Regions from separate parts of the Paenibacillus sp. FSL K6-1318 genome, predicted to be linked through region 1. Evidence: riboswitches for the same ligand, from Rfam matches in the RefSeq annotation. Region 1 holds a riboswitch; the other holds the start of a gene.
The links. Region 1 has a riboswitch for thiamine pyrophosphate ahead of NYE45_RS04385 (ECF transporter S component). Riboswitches for the same ligand answer to the same signal wherever they lie in the genome.
Positions count from the first base shown of each region.

Region 2: linked by a shared signal. The riboswitch ahead of NYE45_RS02210 (ABC transporter substrate-binding protein) and the one ahead of NYE45_RS04385 (ECF transporter S component) in region 1 are both predicted to bind thiamine pyrophosphate.

Region 1 is NZ_CP150270.1:989,442-997,284, forward strand. Features, by position in the region: gene NYE45_RS04375 (radical SAM/SPASM domain-containing protein) at 1-610, shown strand, start outside; gene NYE45_RS04380 (pectate lyase) at 938-1,606, shown strand; TPP riboswitch at 1,651-1,759, shown strand; gene NYE45_RS04385 (ECF transporter S component) at 1,991-2,584, shown strand; gene NYE45_RS04390 (ABC transporter ATP-binding protein) at 2,585-4,156, shown strand; gene NYE45_RS04395 (energy-coupling factor transporter transmembrane component T) at 4,131-4,925, shown strand; gene NYE45_RS04400 (PQQ-binding-like beta-propeller repeat protein) at 5,074-7,329, shown strand; gene NYE45_RS04405 (ATP-binding cassette domain-containing protein) at 7,460-7,843, shown strand, end outside.
Region 2 is NZ_CP150270.1:453,642-461,484, forward strand. Features, by position in the region: gene NYE45_RS02190 (TatD family hydrolase) at 1-471, opposite strand, end outside; gene NYE45_RS02195 (ABC transporter ATP-binding protein) at 554-1,462, opposite strand; gene NYE45_RS02200 (ABC transporter permease) at 1,500-2,258, opposite strand; gene NYE45_RS02205 (thiamine-binding protein) at 2,258-2,548, opposite strand; gene NYE45_RS02210 (ABC transporter substrate-binding protein) at 2,764-3,804, opposite strand; TPP riboswitch at 4,114-4,226, opposite strand; gene NYE45_RS02215 (VOC family protein) at 4,387-4,773, opposite strand; gene NYE45_RS02220 (hypothetical protein) at 5,072-5,506, shown strand; gene NYE45_RS02225 (MFS transporter) at 5,930-7,165, opposite strand; gene serS (serine--tRNA ligase) at 7,554-7,843, shown strand, end outside.

The sequences.
Region 1 (7,843 bases):
CAAGACTCAGCATAAATTGCTTGGCAAACCGGCGCTGCGGCAGATGAATTTCTCCCTGCACAGCTTCGATGGGCATGAAGGTTCAACTGACCGTGACGGGTACCTGAGCAATATTCTGTCTTTTGTACACGAGGCCGTTAAGCACAATGTCATCATTTCATTCCGGCTGTGGAATCTGACGCAGGATAACTTCACGAATGCTCAGATGAATCGAAATCGGGAGACTCTTGAAGTACTGGAACGTGAATTCAATCTGGACTTCCGTATTGAGGAAAAAGTAGTTCCAGGCAGCGGGGTCAAAATTGCCCCGAATGTATACCTGAATCAGGACCATGAGTTCCAGTGGCCAAGTCTGGATGCACCCGAAGATGACGGCAAAGGCTTTTGCCATGCGCTTCGCGGTCAGGCAGCTGTACTTGTAGACGGAACGGTGGTTCCATGCTGTCTCGATGGCGAGGGTGTCATTAATCTCGGTAACGTGCACGAGAAGTCATTCTCGGAGATTATTGAGGGTGAGCGAGCGAACAATCTGGTATATGGTTTCTCCAAGCGCGAAGCTGTGGAAGAGTTGTGTCGAAAGTGCGGGTATCGTCAGCGGTTTGGAGCCTAGAATATATTAGTGAGTATACTTAACTCTCTATAAGATCACGTTGTCTGTAACAGATGATGTGGTCTTTGTTGTGTTATTGAGGTTGTAAATAGAGCATATCCGAAGTTGATATCAGTACATCACAAGTAGACACGATACCGCAAAACATGCTGAAACATCAGGTTCTATGCTGGAAAATGATTACGTGACCTAATGATTATTCTCGTAACATTCCTTTATTTGGTAGGATCAGGGTAGGTTCTGAAAACAGAGATTTCTCTCTTAGTTTATATGAAGACAAGTCTCTGCTTGAACCCATTCAATCCAAATAAGGGAGGATGTTTATTCATGAAAAAGATGTTGACGGTATTGTTGTCGGTTGGTCTGCTTGCTTCTGCATTTGGTGCAATTCCGGTGTCTGCAGCTCCCGAGATCGTGAAGACAACGATTATTGTTCCTAAAGGAACGACGTATGATGGGAAAGGCAAAAGTGTTGCTGCAGATCCCAAAACATTAGGAGATGGCAGCCAGGCCGAGAACCAGAAGCCTATTTTCCGATTAGAAGCAGGAGCTACGTTAAAAAATGTTGTGATTGAAGCACCAGCTGCGGATGGCGTGCACTGTTATGGCAACTGCAATATTGAGAATGTAACCTGGAAGGATGTCGGTGAGGATGCGCTCACGCTGAAATCCGCAGGGACTGTAAATATCACGGGTGGTGCAGCGTACAAGGCCTATGACAAAGTGTTCCAGATGAATGCATCTGGTACGATTAATATTAAAAATTTCAGAGCGGATGATATCGGCAAGCTGGTGCGTCAAAATGGCGGAACGTCCTATACGGTCACGATGAATGTGTCCAACTCGGACATTTCCAATGTGAAGGATTCCATCCTGCGGACAGATAGCAGCTCTACTGTAGGTAAAATCACAAATACACGTTATTCCAAAGTGCCAACGCTGTTCAAGGGCTTTGCTTCAGGGAAAACGAGCCAGTCCGGAAACACGCAATATTAAAGGATTGCCACAAATACCCATCTGATGTACATTAGAAGCAATGAAATAAGTGAACCGGGAGCTCAATGAAGTTGGGCTGAGAGAGTGGCCTTGTGCCGCTGACCGTACATCTGATCTGGGTAATGCCAGCGTAGAGAACATGGATTTACAATGTGTAAGGGTGAAATGTGCAAATTAATGAGGAAAACAACATGACTTCTTTCAGCTGCGGTGGTTGGTCTGCTGCAACGGAGAGGGAATGATTGATAATCCGTCTTTTCGACATCCATCCAATACATCGTTGTGAGGATTGTATCCTGTGCGTAAGGCCTGCCCGGAACCGGGGAGGCTTTTTTTGTTTACTTTTATAACCCCCACAGGGAGCAGAGGAAGGAAGTAGAGAACATGGGAGCAACAGCAGGCAACAAACGATTGAAACTAACGGATATTCTGGTAACCATCGTGATCGCAGTGGTGTTTGGGGTGATCTACAAGATATGGGGACCTACGTATGACCTGATGAAACCATTCGGCGTTCATGCGGAGCAGATGATCTACGGCATGTGGTTTATGGCGGGCACGTTTGCTTTTGTTATCATTCGTAAACCAGGTGTGGCGATTCTTGCTGAGGTTGCGGCTTCAACGGTGAGTGCTTTTCTAGGCAGTGAATGGGGCATGTCCACACTGGTGTATGGTCTGTTGCAAGGACTGGGAGCCGAGATATTCTTCGCCGCATTTCTGTATCGTAAAACCAATCTGTTTGTCACGTGTCTTGCAGCCATAGGAGCCGCCGCGGCTTCGCTCTTGCTGGATTACCAGTACGGGTATATTGATTCACTCTCGGTGTGGAACTATACGTTATTTATTGGGTTCCGCTTTATTGGAAGTATCCTGATTGCCGGAGTGTTCGCTTATTATCTCGCCAAAGCATTGGAACTGACAGGTGTAACGCGTTCGCTCAGACCGGTATCCAAACAAGATTATGAGGCTCTGGATTAGATGAACGGGGAAGGGAATTCGCAAGCGGTAAGTGTGACGAATCTAAGATGCAAGTTCCCGGGAGAGAAGGCCTTGGTATTCCAAGGCTTGTCTCTCTCTGTGCGTCAAGGGGAGAAAGTGTTGTTGCTTGGACCGAGCGGCTCCGGGAAATCGACGTTATTACAAATATTGAGCGGTCTGATACCACGTTCAGTTGAGATCCCGATGAAATGTGATGATATCCAGGTTCCGACAAAGGCCGGAGTGGTCTTTCAAGACCCGGATACCCAGTTCTGTATGTCCTATACGGATGAGGAGATCGCATTTGTGCTGGAAAACCGGAATATTCCGCGTGAAGAGATGGCGGGGCTGATTGAATATTATCTGGATCAGGTGGGGTTATCCTTTGAACAAAATCGGACATTGATTCAATCGATGTCTCAGGGGATGAAGCAGCGTCTTGCGATCGCTTCGATGCTTGCCATGGACCCGGAGGTGTTGTTTCTGGATGAACCCACTGCACTGCTGGATGATGCGGGGACTTTCCAAGTGTGGGATACCGTCAAACGGATTGCCAGTGACAAAACGTTAATTATCGTTGAACATAAAATCAATGAGATTGTCGATATGGTCGACCGCATCGTTGTGATATCACCTGAAGGAAAGATCGTGGCAGATGGGCCAGCACAGCAGGTATTCACGGATGAACGTGACAAGCTGAAGGCTTATGGAATCTGGTATCCGGGCGTGTGGGAGGAGCGCGAGCAGGCAACCAAGGAAGAACAGGAAAGTATCTCTGGAGAGCTACAAATGTGTGTGGATCAGAGCTTTCCGAGCTTGGAAGCACAGCAATCGTCTGGTTTATCCGAAAGAATGGGGATATTCCCCCTATCTAATGTATCATCCTTATCGCATGTAGCGCCGCTCTATCAGCCTGCACTGGATTTGCAGCAGTTTACCGGATGGCGTGGGAAAACATCCTCCATTCAGGTGGAACAGGCCAAGGTATGGCATGGAGACTGGATCGGTGTTGTGGGAGCCAATGGTGCAGGCAAGAGTTCATTGTTATTATCCCTGATGAATATTTTGAAGACGACAGGTCACTATGAGGTGGATGGTCATCCCTCTGGCAAAACGGAGCAACTCGCAGATCGAATTGCGTTTGTATTTCAGAATCCGGAATTTCAATTTGTGACCAACACCGTCGCGGAAGAAGTGGAATTCTCTTTGCTTGGGGGCAGGCTTACTACAAAAGAAAGACATGACAGGACTGAGCATATGCTGAAGCAATTTGGGCTAATCGATCTGTCCGAGCGTCATCCTTACCAATTATCGATGGGGCAGAAACGACGCTTGAGTGTTGCCTCCGCACTGGTGAGAGAGCAGCGTATTTTGCTGTTGGATGAACCTACATTTGGACAGGATGCCCGTAATACGTTTGCCATGCTGGCACAACTGGAGCAATTGCGGCGTGAAGGAACAGCCATCGTTATGGTTACCCATGACCGTGAGATTGTAAAAAGATATTGCACCCGAATCTGGACGGTGGATGACGGGAGGTTATCTGATGCAACTGTCGTTTCCTCACCGTGAAACCTGGCTTCATGCCGTCAATCCCGGCTTGAAGATGATTATACTGACATTGATGTTTGTCTTTGTTATCCTTATTCACAATCTGAATGTAATGGCCAACGTCGCGGTAGCTATGTTGCTGTTACTGTGCTGGACAGGCCACCCGTGGTACAGATTGCTCCTGTATGCATCACCATTCATTCTGGTATTTATCTCTACGTCTACAGGTATGATGATGTTTGGTAAGGGAGAGACCACGTGGTATAAGTGGGGGCTGATTCATATTACAGAAGAGAGCTTCTATCGCGGACTACACTTAGGATTTCGCTCGCTGAGCATGGCAGCGGCTGGCTTGCTGTTCGGACTGACAACCAAGCCTGTAAGACTATTTTATTCTCTGATGCAGCAGTGGAAGCTTCCCGCAAAATATGCCTATAGCTTTCTGGCGGCGATGCGCATGATCCCGATTTTACTGGATGAATTCCAGACGCTCCGTTATGCGATTCGCATTCGTGGATCAAGGCAACGGGGCTCCCGCTGGAATGTGTACGGTACACTCAAGCGTTATGCTATTCCGTTACTGGCACAGAGTATTCGTCGTGCACAGCGAATGGCGGTAGCGATGGAAGCAAAGGGATTCACGGATGGCGCGAGCCGAACGTATTACATTCAGATTGGCTATTCTCGCGCTGATCTGTGGTTTGTATTTTATTATATGCTCACCTTAACCGCTGCTTATTACATCGGAGTTACCTTTCCTTATCATGCTACGATGGTGGATGTAAGGTAATACGGGAAAATGAAGAGAAATATATTGAGGTAAACGGTAACTTTTTCCTGATCACAGCGTCTATATGGAAATAACTTCTAATGGATGGGGATGAACGAAAGTGAAGACGGGGCCTGACTGGCAGAGAACGGGGTACAAATGGATTACCATGACTGGATTATCAGCTGTGCTGTTGACGGGATGGATGCTGCTGGATTCCGAAATGGTCGTGCTTGGGGGACAAGCTTCGGCTACAACGCCACAAGCCTTGGGGGCAAGTCCCCAAGCCTCATCAACACAGTTGGCCTACAAACAAGGAGAACCCGTTACGCTCATGACCGACATCCCTCTGTTCAAAAACAGGAGGGACAGCAGTGTGGCTGCTGACCAGATGAAAGTTGAATATTATACAACAAAAAGCGAAAAGTATACCCTGGCATCGGTTCGTGGTGAGTGGATACAGCTCAAATCATCCGAGCAAGGAGACTTTTGGCTGCCAAGTTGGTATGCGCTAAAGGGGAGCAGAAGCATGACGAAAACGGCTCCCCAAAGTTTCACGCTTCAATCGGGCAGTAAGCTGTATTTGGCCCCGGGTAGTGCTTCAACCTGGTCTTTTGAGAAAAGGCTAACAGATAAAGCGGTTATTGTTGCGGCGTGGGATGGATGGTATGGCGTCTCCCTTGCCCCTCAAATCTGGAATAAGGAATCGTCCACTTATCGTCCTGTACTGCTCTGGATCAAAGAAAAGGATATAGATCAACGAATGAATGTGGCTGATGGCTGGTTCAATCAGGAGGCATCGCTGCCGACTTCGGTAATACGCCATCTGACAGATATTAAGCTGAACAAGGCAACCACCTCCAAACAAGTGGCTGAGTGGTTAGGCGAGCCGGATTGGAAAGAGAGTTCAAGCAATCTAAATTATACGGGTTATTCAATGAGTATTGGGCAGACCTGGAGATATGAGCGGGAAGATGGGCAATATCTGGTCACATTCAACAAGAATGGCAAGGTGGTCAGGACAAGCTGGAATCTACCACAGGATAAACGAAATGTTGTGGTTTCCGATGGGAACATCAGTCGGGCGGATGAATATGGGTTCACAACAAAAATCTATGGCACAACGCTGCCGACGACAATCCCTTGGAAACCGCTTTGGACGAACCAGGGGGATATTAACTACACTTTTTTACAATCAGCCACGGATGACGTGCTCCTGATGAAAGGGGATGACGGTGGATTTAGCGGGGATTACTACGAAGGCTCCATATATGCTCTTGACCGACATTCGGGCCAGAAATTATGGGGGGTTAATGGGGGTTTTGGAAGATTGCAGGCAGAGTTGGATGCAGGACGCCAATACGTTACAATCTACAGCGAGTATGACCCTGACAAGAAAAAATACGTGGATCGTATTCGTCATCTGAACTTGAAGAACGGAAAGGTCACATGGACGTACACTCCTAAGCACAATTTGAGCCTGAATGGCATTACTGCGGCAAAAAACGTCGTGGTTGTGAATAGTCCGATAATTGAAGGCTCAAGCAATAGCAGGTTGACGGTTCTGGACAGTGCGAACGGAAAAACATTGTGGACGCGCAAACTGACTACAGGATATGAACTATTGAACAAGAGTGCAGATGACCCTTATGTGTTGTACTGGGAAAAGAATAAACTGGTTGCAGCCGATCCGCAATCGGGCCGAACCGTATGGAGCTTGAAGGCCAGACGATCCACCATAGAACAACTTGGGAATGATCCATATTTTGATGGGATCGAGCGTCTGGATCCCTTTGCAACCACGAATGCTGAAAGATGGATATCGCTGGATAATCAATGGCTACTGCTTGATCTGAACACGGGCAAGAAACTTGCGCAATTTCCTGCTCGGGTTGGACAGAGATTTGAGGTGCTGAACGATGGCATGCTGTTGATCCGTGAGAACAAAAACGGCGATCATTACGGAAAATATGAAGATTTTACAACCACCCTGCACGATGCCAAGACAGGCAAAACACGTTGGACGCTCAAGGGCAAGATTGAACGAGGCTTAGTGGAAGATGATCAGTTGTATGTGATTAAGAACGGCTATCCAGCGGCTTTGGATTATAAAACGGGGGAGACGCGCTGGAATGCCAAAGATACGATTGCAACGCTAAGGCATCCGACGAATCAGGGAAGTTATCTGGTCATTGATGATCAGTTGCTGTTGCCCATGGACGAGAATTTCCTCGTATTGAACAAAAGGAATGGAGCATTGCTAGGTCGTGTACATGACGTTGTGATGGGAAGCCCGGAGCACCGAGACCGGGATGCGAAGAATGGAACGATTAACCGAATCGGAAATGAAGTATATGTGGGTTCGTCCAACGGACGTTTTCGTGTATATGAAGCCAGCCGCCTTCAAGAGGCAATCTCACCTTAAAAGCTTGTCTCGTAAGGGATGTTGATTTATTATAAATGAACAGGCTTGCTCGCGCTCCGGTTATCGGCTGTGCGGGCTTTCTTCATGTGTTCTTAAGAACCATGCATGATCATTCACGGGAGGACTCTCCATGATCTCATTATATGGTGTAAGCAAACGTTATAACGAGCGCGGTTCCCGTGCAGATCAGGGATTCGAAGCATTAAGCTCGGTGTCCCTCGAAGTGGGACAAGGAGAAATACATGGCATCATCGGATCGAGTGGAGCAGGCAAATCCACACTACTGCGGATGCTTAACGGATTGGAAAAGCCGGATGATGGTGAGGTTGTTGTGAATGGGCAGCACCTGACTCAGATGAATGAACAGAGTCTGCGTCAGGCACGAAGATCCATTGGCATGATCTTTCAACACTTCAATCTTGTCAGTAACCGAACGGTGAGTGGCAATGTCTGCATGCCATTGGAGCTTGCGGGTATATCTCGTGCGCAGCGAGTCGAACGTGGACTTGAGGTA
Region 2 (7,843 bases), 540 kb from region 1:
ATCTTCGTATACCGCATGAAGGACAAGTGGTTTGTTATGCTTTTTGGCGAGTTGGATAAAACGTTCGAGCAGTTCGATGTACCCGCTCTGATCGAAGTGTTGCCCTGCCTGCTCAGCCTCCTGACGGTTGTAATAGGGAAGCCCAACTTCTCCTATGGCTATGGCTTGTCCCATATGCTTCTCAATCCATTGGAAGAACAGGTCCATTTCTGCAACGGAGGGCAGTTCCTGTTCCGGATGGAAACCGAAGGCCGGATAGATGTAGCGTGGATGTTGCTTTGCAAGCTTCAGATTGGCCTGGGCAGAAGCAAGATTCATGGACACGGCGATGATTGCTTCGACTTGCTGAGACGGAAACGATAGCAGCATCTCACGTTGTTCATCAGGCGTATACTGATCGAAGTGAATATGAGCATCAATTAAGGGTGCGAAAGCTTGAGCATGCACGAGGGAATTCCTCCTTGTGGTCATTTATATTCTAACTATGTTACGCAGGATTTCTTATGGTGGATCACCCATTAAAGGAAAATAATAACTTAAAAAACCCGCGCTATTATGATAGGCGGGCTTTCTGCTGTTCTTCTCTCATCCACTGTGCAATCTGCCGTTTACGTTCAAGGAATGCGGATTCCTCTGTAATTTCTTCTCGTCTTGGGCGATCAAAAGGAACATGTACCTCGTGCAGCACCGTTGCAGGTCGGTTGGATAACACATAGACCCGATCGGCAAGCAGCAATGCTTCTTCGATATTGTGGGTGATGAACAGCACCGAGCGGCGGTTCTGTTCCCAGATATCGAGCAGCCAGCGCTGCATGTCACTACGTGTCAGTGCATCCAGCGCGCTGAAAGGTTCGTCCAGAAGCATGAGTTCCTGCGGACTGAGCAGGGCACGCAAAAATGCAGCACGCTGCTGCATTCCGCCCGACAGCATATGAGGATAGGCCTGCTCGAACCCGGCAAGACCCACGCTGCTTAACCACTTTCGAGCCTCTGCAAGTGCTTCGGCCCGAGAGGGAGCATTTGTCGCTACTTCACCAGCAAGTAGTACGTTATCTTCAATGGTACGCCACGGGAAAAGAGCAGGCTGTTGTGGCATATAACTGATCTTGCCACGTTGGCCCGTCACATCGAGACCATTCATCAGCACTTGCCCTTCCTGAGGCTTCAGCAGACCACCGATGATATGGAACAGGGTGCTTTTGCCGCAGCCAGAAGGTCCAACGATAGCGACAAACTCACCTTGCTCCACAGTCAGGGACAGGCCGTTCAGAACCGATAACCTGCTCCGTCGTTCGCGGAATGATGCATGAACATTAACAACGTCCAGTGCAGGTGGAACCAGAGCAGGAGTAGCATTGGCAGGTTGATCAGGGGTAGCCGAGTGAAACTTTTCACCATGCTTGGGCTCCATTACGCTTGCTCCTCCTCTAGGCAGGACTTGTGCGTCCTGTTGCCGATTCATATGATCATCACTTCCTAATATACAGATTACATCTTTACTACCGCTTCTGTGGCCGCCAGCGCACGAGCAGCTTCTCCAGTAGCGCAATGAGCAGGAAGAGCAGCAAGCTGAGCGCGACAATAATCATGATTGCCACGAATAGACGATCGGTGCGATAAGCCGACTTTTGCAGCATCATATAATAACCAATACCCTTGTCTGCACCAATCCATTCGGCAATGATGGCACCCATCACGCTATAGGTAGCGGCGATTTTGACACCGGAGAACACGGATGGCAGCGCATGGGGAAGCTCCAGCTTCCAGAAGATCTGGCGACGTTTCGCACCAGCCATGCGCATATAGTTCATCATCGCCGCGTCGGTACGGGTCAAGCCGTCCATGGCCGCCACTGCGACAGGGAAGAAGCAGACTAGGATGATGGTAATCAGCTTGGGCAACAGCCCGAATCCGAACCAGATCAATAGGAGCGGCGCCAGCGCGATGGTCGGGATATTTTGACTAAGAATAAGTAAAGGATACAAGGCTGACTTGAGAAAAGGGACCAAATGCAGCACCATCGCAATCAGCAATCCGACCGCTGTGCCAGCCGCGAATCCGATCAGCGTTAACTGAATGGTTGCGGAGGCATGCATGCCAAGTCGCTCGGCCTGGGATGCCGCTTGGCGGGCGATATCGGACGGTGCTGGCAGCATCCATTTCTCAATATGGAACAGGGAGACAGCTCCCTGCCATATTGCTATAAAGAGAATAACCGCCACAAAGGGCGGCCATACACTTTTGAAATAGGCATGCATTAGCGATATTTCTCCGTCAGGGTGTCCATACTGAAGCCGGTTGGGCTATGGGCGATTTTGATCTGAGAGATGATGCTTGGGCTGCCAGCCTCCACGAGTACCTCGTGCATTTTACGGACAACCTCGAGCAGTTCCTCCAGTTCCCCCTCCATCGTGGTGTCGAGCGCGTTCACCTGATACTTCAGGCCAGATTGCTGAATGACTTCAATGGCGCGATCTACGTAAGGATAAGAATTCTCGCCATTTGGCGTTTTCGGAATAACCTGAATGCTAAGTAGTGTGCTTGCCATGAGAGATCACGGCTCCTTTCGTGATAAATTGCATGAATTGAACCAGGTTTACACTTATCACTCCGATTGCAGTACCCTCTTCCGATCACTGTTATCCCCAGATTTCTTGAATCCATTTTCAATGGGGAAATCCGGGATAAAGGCGAACACTTCGCTTCTTCAGATGGGTTCTGCACTCTTCGTTCTTGTGTAAAAAAGTTAAACTTAAGCAATTTTTATTGGGGTAAAAACTCGTTCGTATATGCTTTGCTCACATCGATCTGTTCATCCAGCAGTTTTTTGCTAAACATCCAGTCAGTGTAGTTCTGCCACACTTCCTGTTTTTGTTCACCCCAACGCGGGGCGTCATCCGTGTACTTTGGACTAAGCCATTTCTGGCTTGCCAGCACCAATTCCTTGTCCAGATCCGGTACAGCTTTGATCAGAATGTTCGCTGCGTCTTCGGGATGATCAATCGCGTATTGATATCCTTCGGAGGTGGCTTTCAGGAATGCTTTCACCAGCTCAGGATCGTTCTGAATCGTCTGCTCGTTCGTTACGAGGACAGGCGTGTAGTAATCCAGTGCATCTGAATAATCCTTCACATATAACATGTCGATCGGTTCTCCGCGCAGTTCGGCTTCAATCCCCGTCCAAGCGTAGAAAATCCACGCAAAATCAATGTCCCGTTTTATTGCGGTGAAAAAGTCAGCGTCACCCATGTTAATGTTTTTCACTTTGGATACATCAGCTCCGTCGCCTTCCATAATGGATTGCATCACGGCTTCTTCAACAGGGGAGCCCCAACCGCCATAAGTTTTACCCTCGAAATCTTTCGGTGATTTAATATTCCGATCCGCCGGAGCAGCGAACCCGGATGTATTATGCTGAATAACTGCTGCAATGGAGACGAGTGGAACACCCTGTGTGCGGGCTTGAGTTACACTCTCCTGATAACTTACGCCAAAAGGCACTTCATTTGATGCAACCATCGTATCCGCGCCACCAGCACCTGGTTGTACAATCTCCACGTTCAAGCCTTCGGCCTTATAAAAACCTTGATCCACGGCCGCATACAGGCCGGTATGATTCGTATTTGGTGTCCAGTCGAGCACCACTTTAATATCTTTCAGGGCGGCAGTGTCACCTTCGTTGCTGCTTTCCGCATTCTTGCTGCCGTTCTGTTCTGCCGGGGCAGCTTCTTTGCCGCCACATGCGGCCACCGTCACCAGTAGTACGCATAAGAGCAACAGTCCCATTGTTTTACGCCAATTCATCTTTGATTCTCTCCTTCGGTATGTCCGGCCGATTGGCACGGGGTACTCCTTGGCTTCATATCCAATCATCTTGCATAAATCGACAGATTTATACCAGTTGAGATCCGGATGACGTTATTTTTGAACGTAAGTAAAACGTCCATCGATGTCATTCAAGGAAGCCAGACCGCGTTTAGCGGCAGTTTTTCTTGCAATATCAGAAAGGCGATGCTTCCAAACGTATACTTTCCGATAGTAACAAAAAAAGCGCCCCGTATTCCGGGACGCGTGCAGGCGTTAGAGAGGTGGCGTTCAGCCATAGGGCTGTGCCATTTCGATATACTCCGATTCCTACGCTGGCATGATCCAGATCAGGTCTAAGGGTTAGTATCTTGGTGGGATACACTCTCAGCCGGCCAATTCCGACTCCCCTGGGAAACTATGAAGTTACGGGCATTACTAGGTGTAATTATAGGCCAGCCGGTGGAACGTGTCCAGTCAGGAACTGGATAGCGTGCGGTCCGAGTAGAGCATTCCATCCATTAAAGGATTTACACAGGTCACTATTGAACCGATCTAATTGTCCACACACTGCTGATGTACTTAACGTTGGAAGAATTCGATCCATTCTCTCTCCGGACCATAGATGAAGAAGTAACGGTAACCGTTAGGCAGTGTGATGATTTCTCCATCGATAAATTCGGCTTCGGTGGCTTGGATGCGTTTGTATTCAGAATCAAGGTCATCCACATGGATGGCAAAATGGTGCACAGTTCCTTCGGCAGGCAGCTTGTCGCTGTACCCTTGAATTAACTCAATCTCTGTCTCGTTACTTCCATTGAAGCCGAGGAAGGCAAGCTGAATGACGCCGTTTGTATGTGTCACGCGGTCTTTCAGTTCCAATCCGACAACCTCCGTATAGAAAAGGAGTGTGGTATCCAGATCACGAACGGCAATGCCGACGTGGTCGATGCGCTTTTGAAAACTCATCGTAGTAATCCCCCTTATGATCCGTTAATGTAACCGGAAAATGTTACCTGACATATTAAGGAGTATGATAGATTTATAAAACCTAGTTGTCAAGTGGGGATTGTTCATATCTACACGTGTGAAATTCAGCTGGAGTAACCATCCAATTATTATGTAGTTCACAGAATGTTCACTTATGTGGAGGCTTTCCTCATCTCTATAATTACGAAGATAAACAGAGAGGATGAGAGAATTGCCAATAAGCAAGAAGGAACAAATTATTTTCGGATTAATGATGTGTATAGGGATGGTAATAGTCATGATGTTCTTCAATCTATGGCACAGTGGGTTACTCGGTAAGATGTCCCCGCTTGAGATACTGCTTCAATTCATATTATGTTTTGTCATCGCGTTTCTGGTGGAGTCTTTCATTGTTGGCCCTGTGGCGAGAAAGATTGCATTCTCCTTGCCCTTCGACAAGTCCAACAAGATTTTGGGTGTGCTCGTCATGTCATTTTTCATGGTGATTGGCATGGTTCTGATCATGTCCATGTATGGAATGATTTCAGCGTATCTTGCAGACCAATTAGGTGGGGGTTCCATATTCTGTACCTATCTTCAGACGATCGCTCGCAACTTCAGCCTGGCGCTTCCATATCAGTTAATCATTCTGGGACCACTCGTGCGATATGTATTCGGTAAATTCATCAAGGACAACGGGCCTGTATTGCCTGCCGTTAACAAAAGTGTGTGATTCAACGGGGTCCAGAGTATTTCCTGGGCAATCTTGTGCAAATGAATAGATCATATTCTCACTTTTAATGAAAGGTGATCAGAGAGGCAAAGATAGGGCACTTGCCACCATTATTGCAGCCCTAACGAATCTAGAACACCTTATTAGGCCGGTTTTTAAGGAATGAAAAATCTAACGAATTTCAGCGGCGTTATTAGGTTAAGAAACTGCAACGAGATCTTGATTTGAAGCTAATTACCTACAATAACGTCTCTAGGATTCGTTAGATTTCAAACATACAGAAATGGAGATGAATAGCGTGTGTCAAGTTCGTTAGAACAGAGTAACGATACAAAAAAATGTCCACCGTCAAGTCATGACAGTAGACATTTCATTTTTTTAATAGGTAATTCTAATTCTCAGAACTGGATTGATGCATAACTGTTAAGTTGCTGGATCGACCATATGTTTGTTCTGCCATTGATACGTGATTACGCTAATGACAAGCAGGCCAACTGCAAAGATCGCAAGCATCCATGCAGACTGATTAACCGCCAGATGATCAAGACTCCACCCCGTCGTCAAAGGCAGAATGGCACCGCCAACCCCGCCTGAGGCAATCAAAATGCTGGGTGTGGATTCTTCTGTTCCGGGCAGCAGTTTACTGGCGAAGACAAGGGCAATGGAGAAAATGCCTGACATCGCAAGTCCAAGTAGCAAGATGATGAGAAACGCAGACCAGATCTGGTTCGTAAATGGAAATACCATTAACAAAAGAACAGACGCGAGACAACTGTACAGGACATAGACGCGGTATTGGAATTTCTCTGCGATATACCCGGCGAAGAGTCGTCCCACGGACATGGCAATCCAGAAACAGGTAACACTAAGCGCTGCTCCGGCTTCCTTCATGTTCATTTTCTCAATCAGGATCGCTGGCATGAAGTTCGCAAGACTCATCTCCGTGCCAACGTATAGGAAGAAGAACAGGACGAATAGTACTAGCAGAGTCAGGTTACGTCCGCGATAGGTTGGGCCGGATGAACTGGCAGGTGCGGGGTGCATCTCACCCGATGTCCCAGCAGAGTGCGTATGTACCGAAGCATGATTTGAACCTCGTCGATCCAGCACCTGGTCTAGCTCACCGAATGATCCTTTCGCCCAGAATATAAAGGTTAGTGCTGCGCAGATCGCAACAACGAGAAAGGAGAGGCGCCAGTATCCAGCAGCAATCAGACCGCTGGCAATGAGCGGCATGACCATCGCCCCGATTCCGAATAACACTTCCAGTCGACTCATGGCAACAGCTGTATTGTCTTTGATTGCAGCGATGATAATGGTGCCAATGACAGCTTCAACCATTCCGAATCCGAAGCCGGCTGCGGGTGCGATGACGAACATCCAGCCCCACGGTGGCAACAGCATGTAGGATAATTCTGCAATACAGAGCAACGCTGTGGCGATTAACAGGCCTCCCCGTTTACCAAAGCGTCTGTTCAGCCATGGAGATAACAATACACCACCCAGGAATCCTGCAAATTGAGCGAAGATCAGCGTTCCGCCATGGCTATAATCTTTGCCGTAATGTTCAAGTGCAACCGGCAGAATGGAACCGAGTACAACGTGGGCAAGTCCAATCAGGAAATAGGACAGACATCCGATCCACAGTAATTTTTTCATAAGGAACTCCTTCTACTTATATACATAAATTGAGAATCAGAATAAAGCGTAATCATGGAGACAAAGTCTATCATAACAGGACATGTAAAGTTGTGCCATGAATTCCTCATCGATACAGAAGGTTGCAATTTGGTCTGACGTTCGTATATACTGAGACACAACAATTACAGATCGGACCATGCCGTTGAAGAGCATCCAACTCGGAGGCGTTTTCGCCAGGGGAGCGATATTTCCCCAAGTTAACCGGAACCGCCCGTTATCGCGGACCAAGAGGCTGGAAGCAGGATATCCTGATTCAGCAAGTTGGGTGGCACCGCGAGCAGAGCGCTCCTCGTCCCAAGGGATGAGGGCGCTCTTTGTATTTTTACAGCCAAAGGAGACGGTGACCATGTTAGAAATGAAGTGGATTCGGGCACATGCAGAAGAGGTTCAGGCCGCAGCAGACGGAAAAAAAATCAAAATCAACATTCGCACATTGCTGGAGCGGGATGAGGAACGCAGGGCAATTTTGCAGGAATCGGAAGAAGGACGCAGATTGCGCAATACGTTATCCGCGGACATTGGCAGACTCATGCAAGCCGGGAATCGGGAACAGGCCGAGGGATTGCGGGCTCAGGTGAAACAGCTCAATGAACAGTTGGAACACGTGGAAGCGAGGCTCGCCCCTGTGCAGGAGGA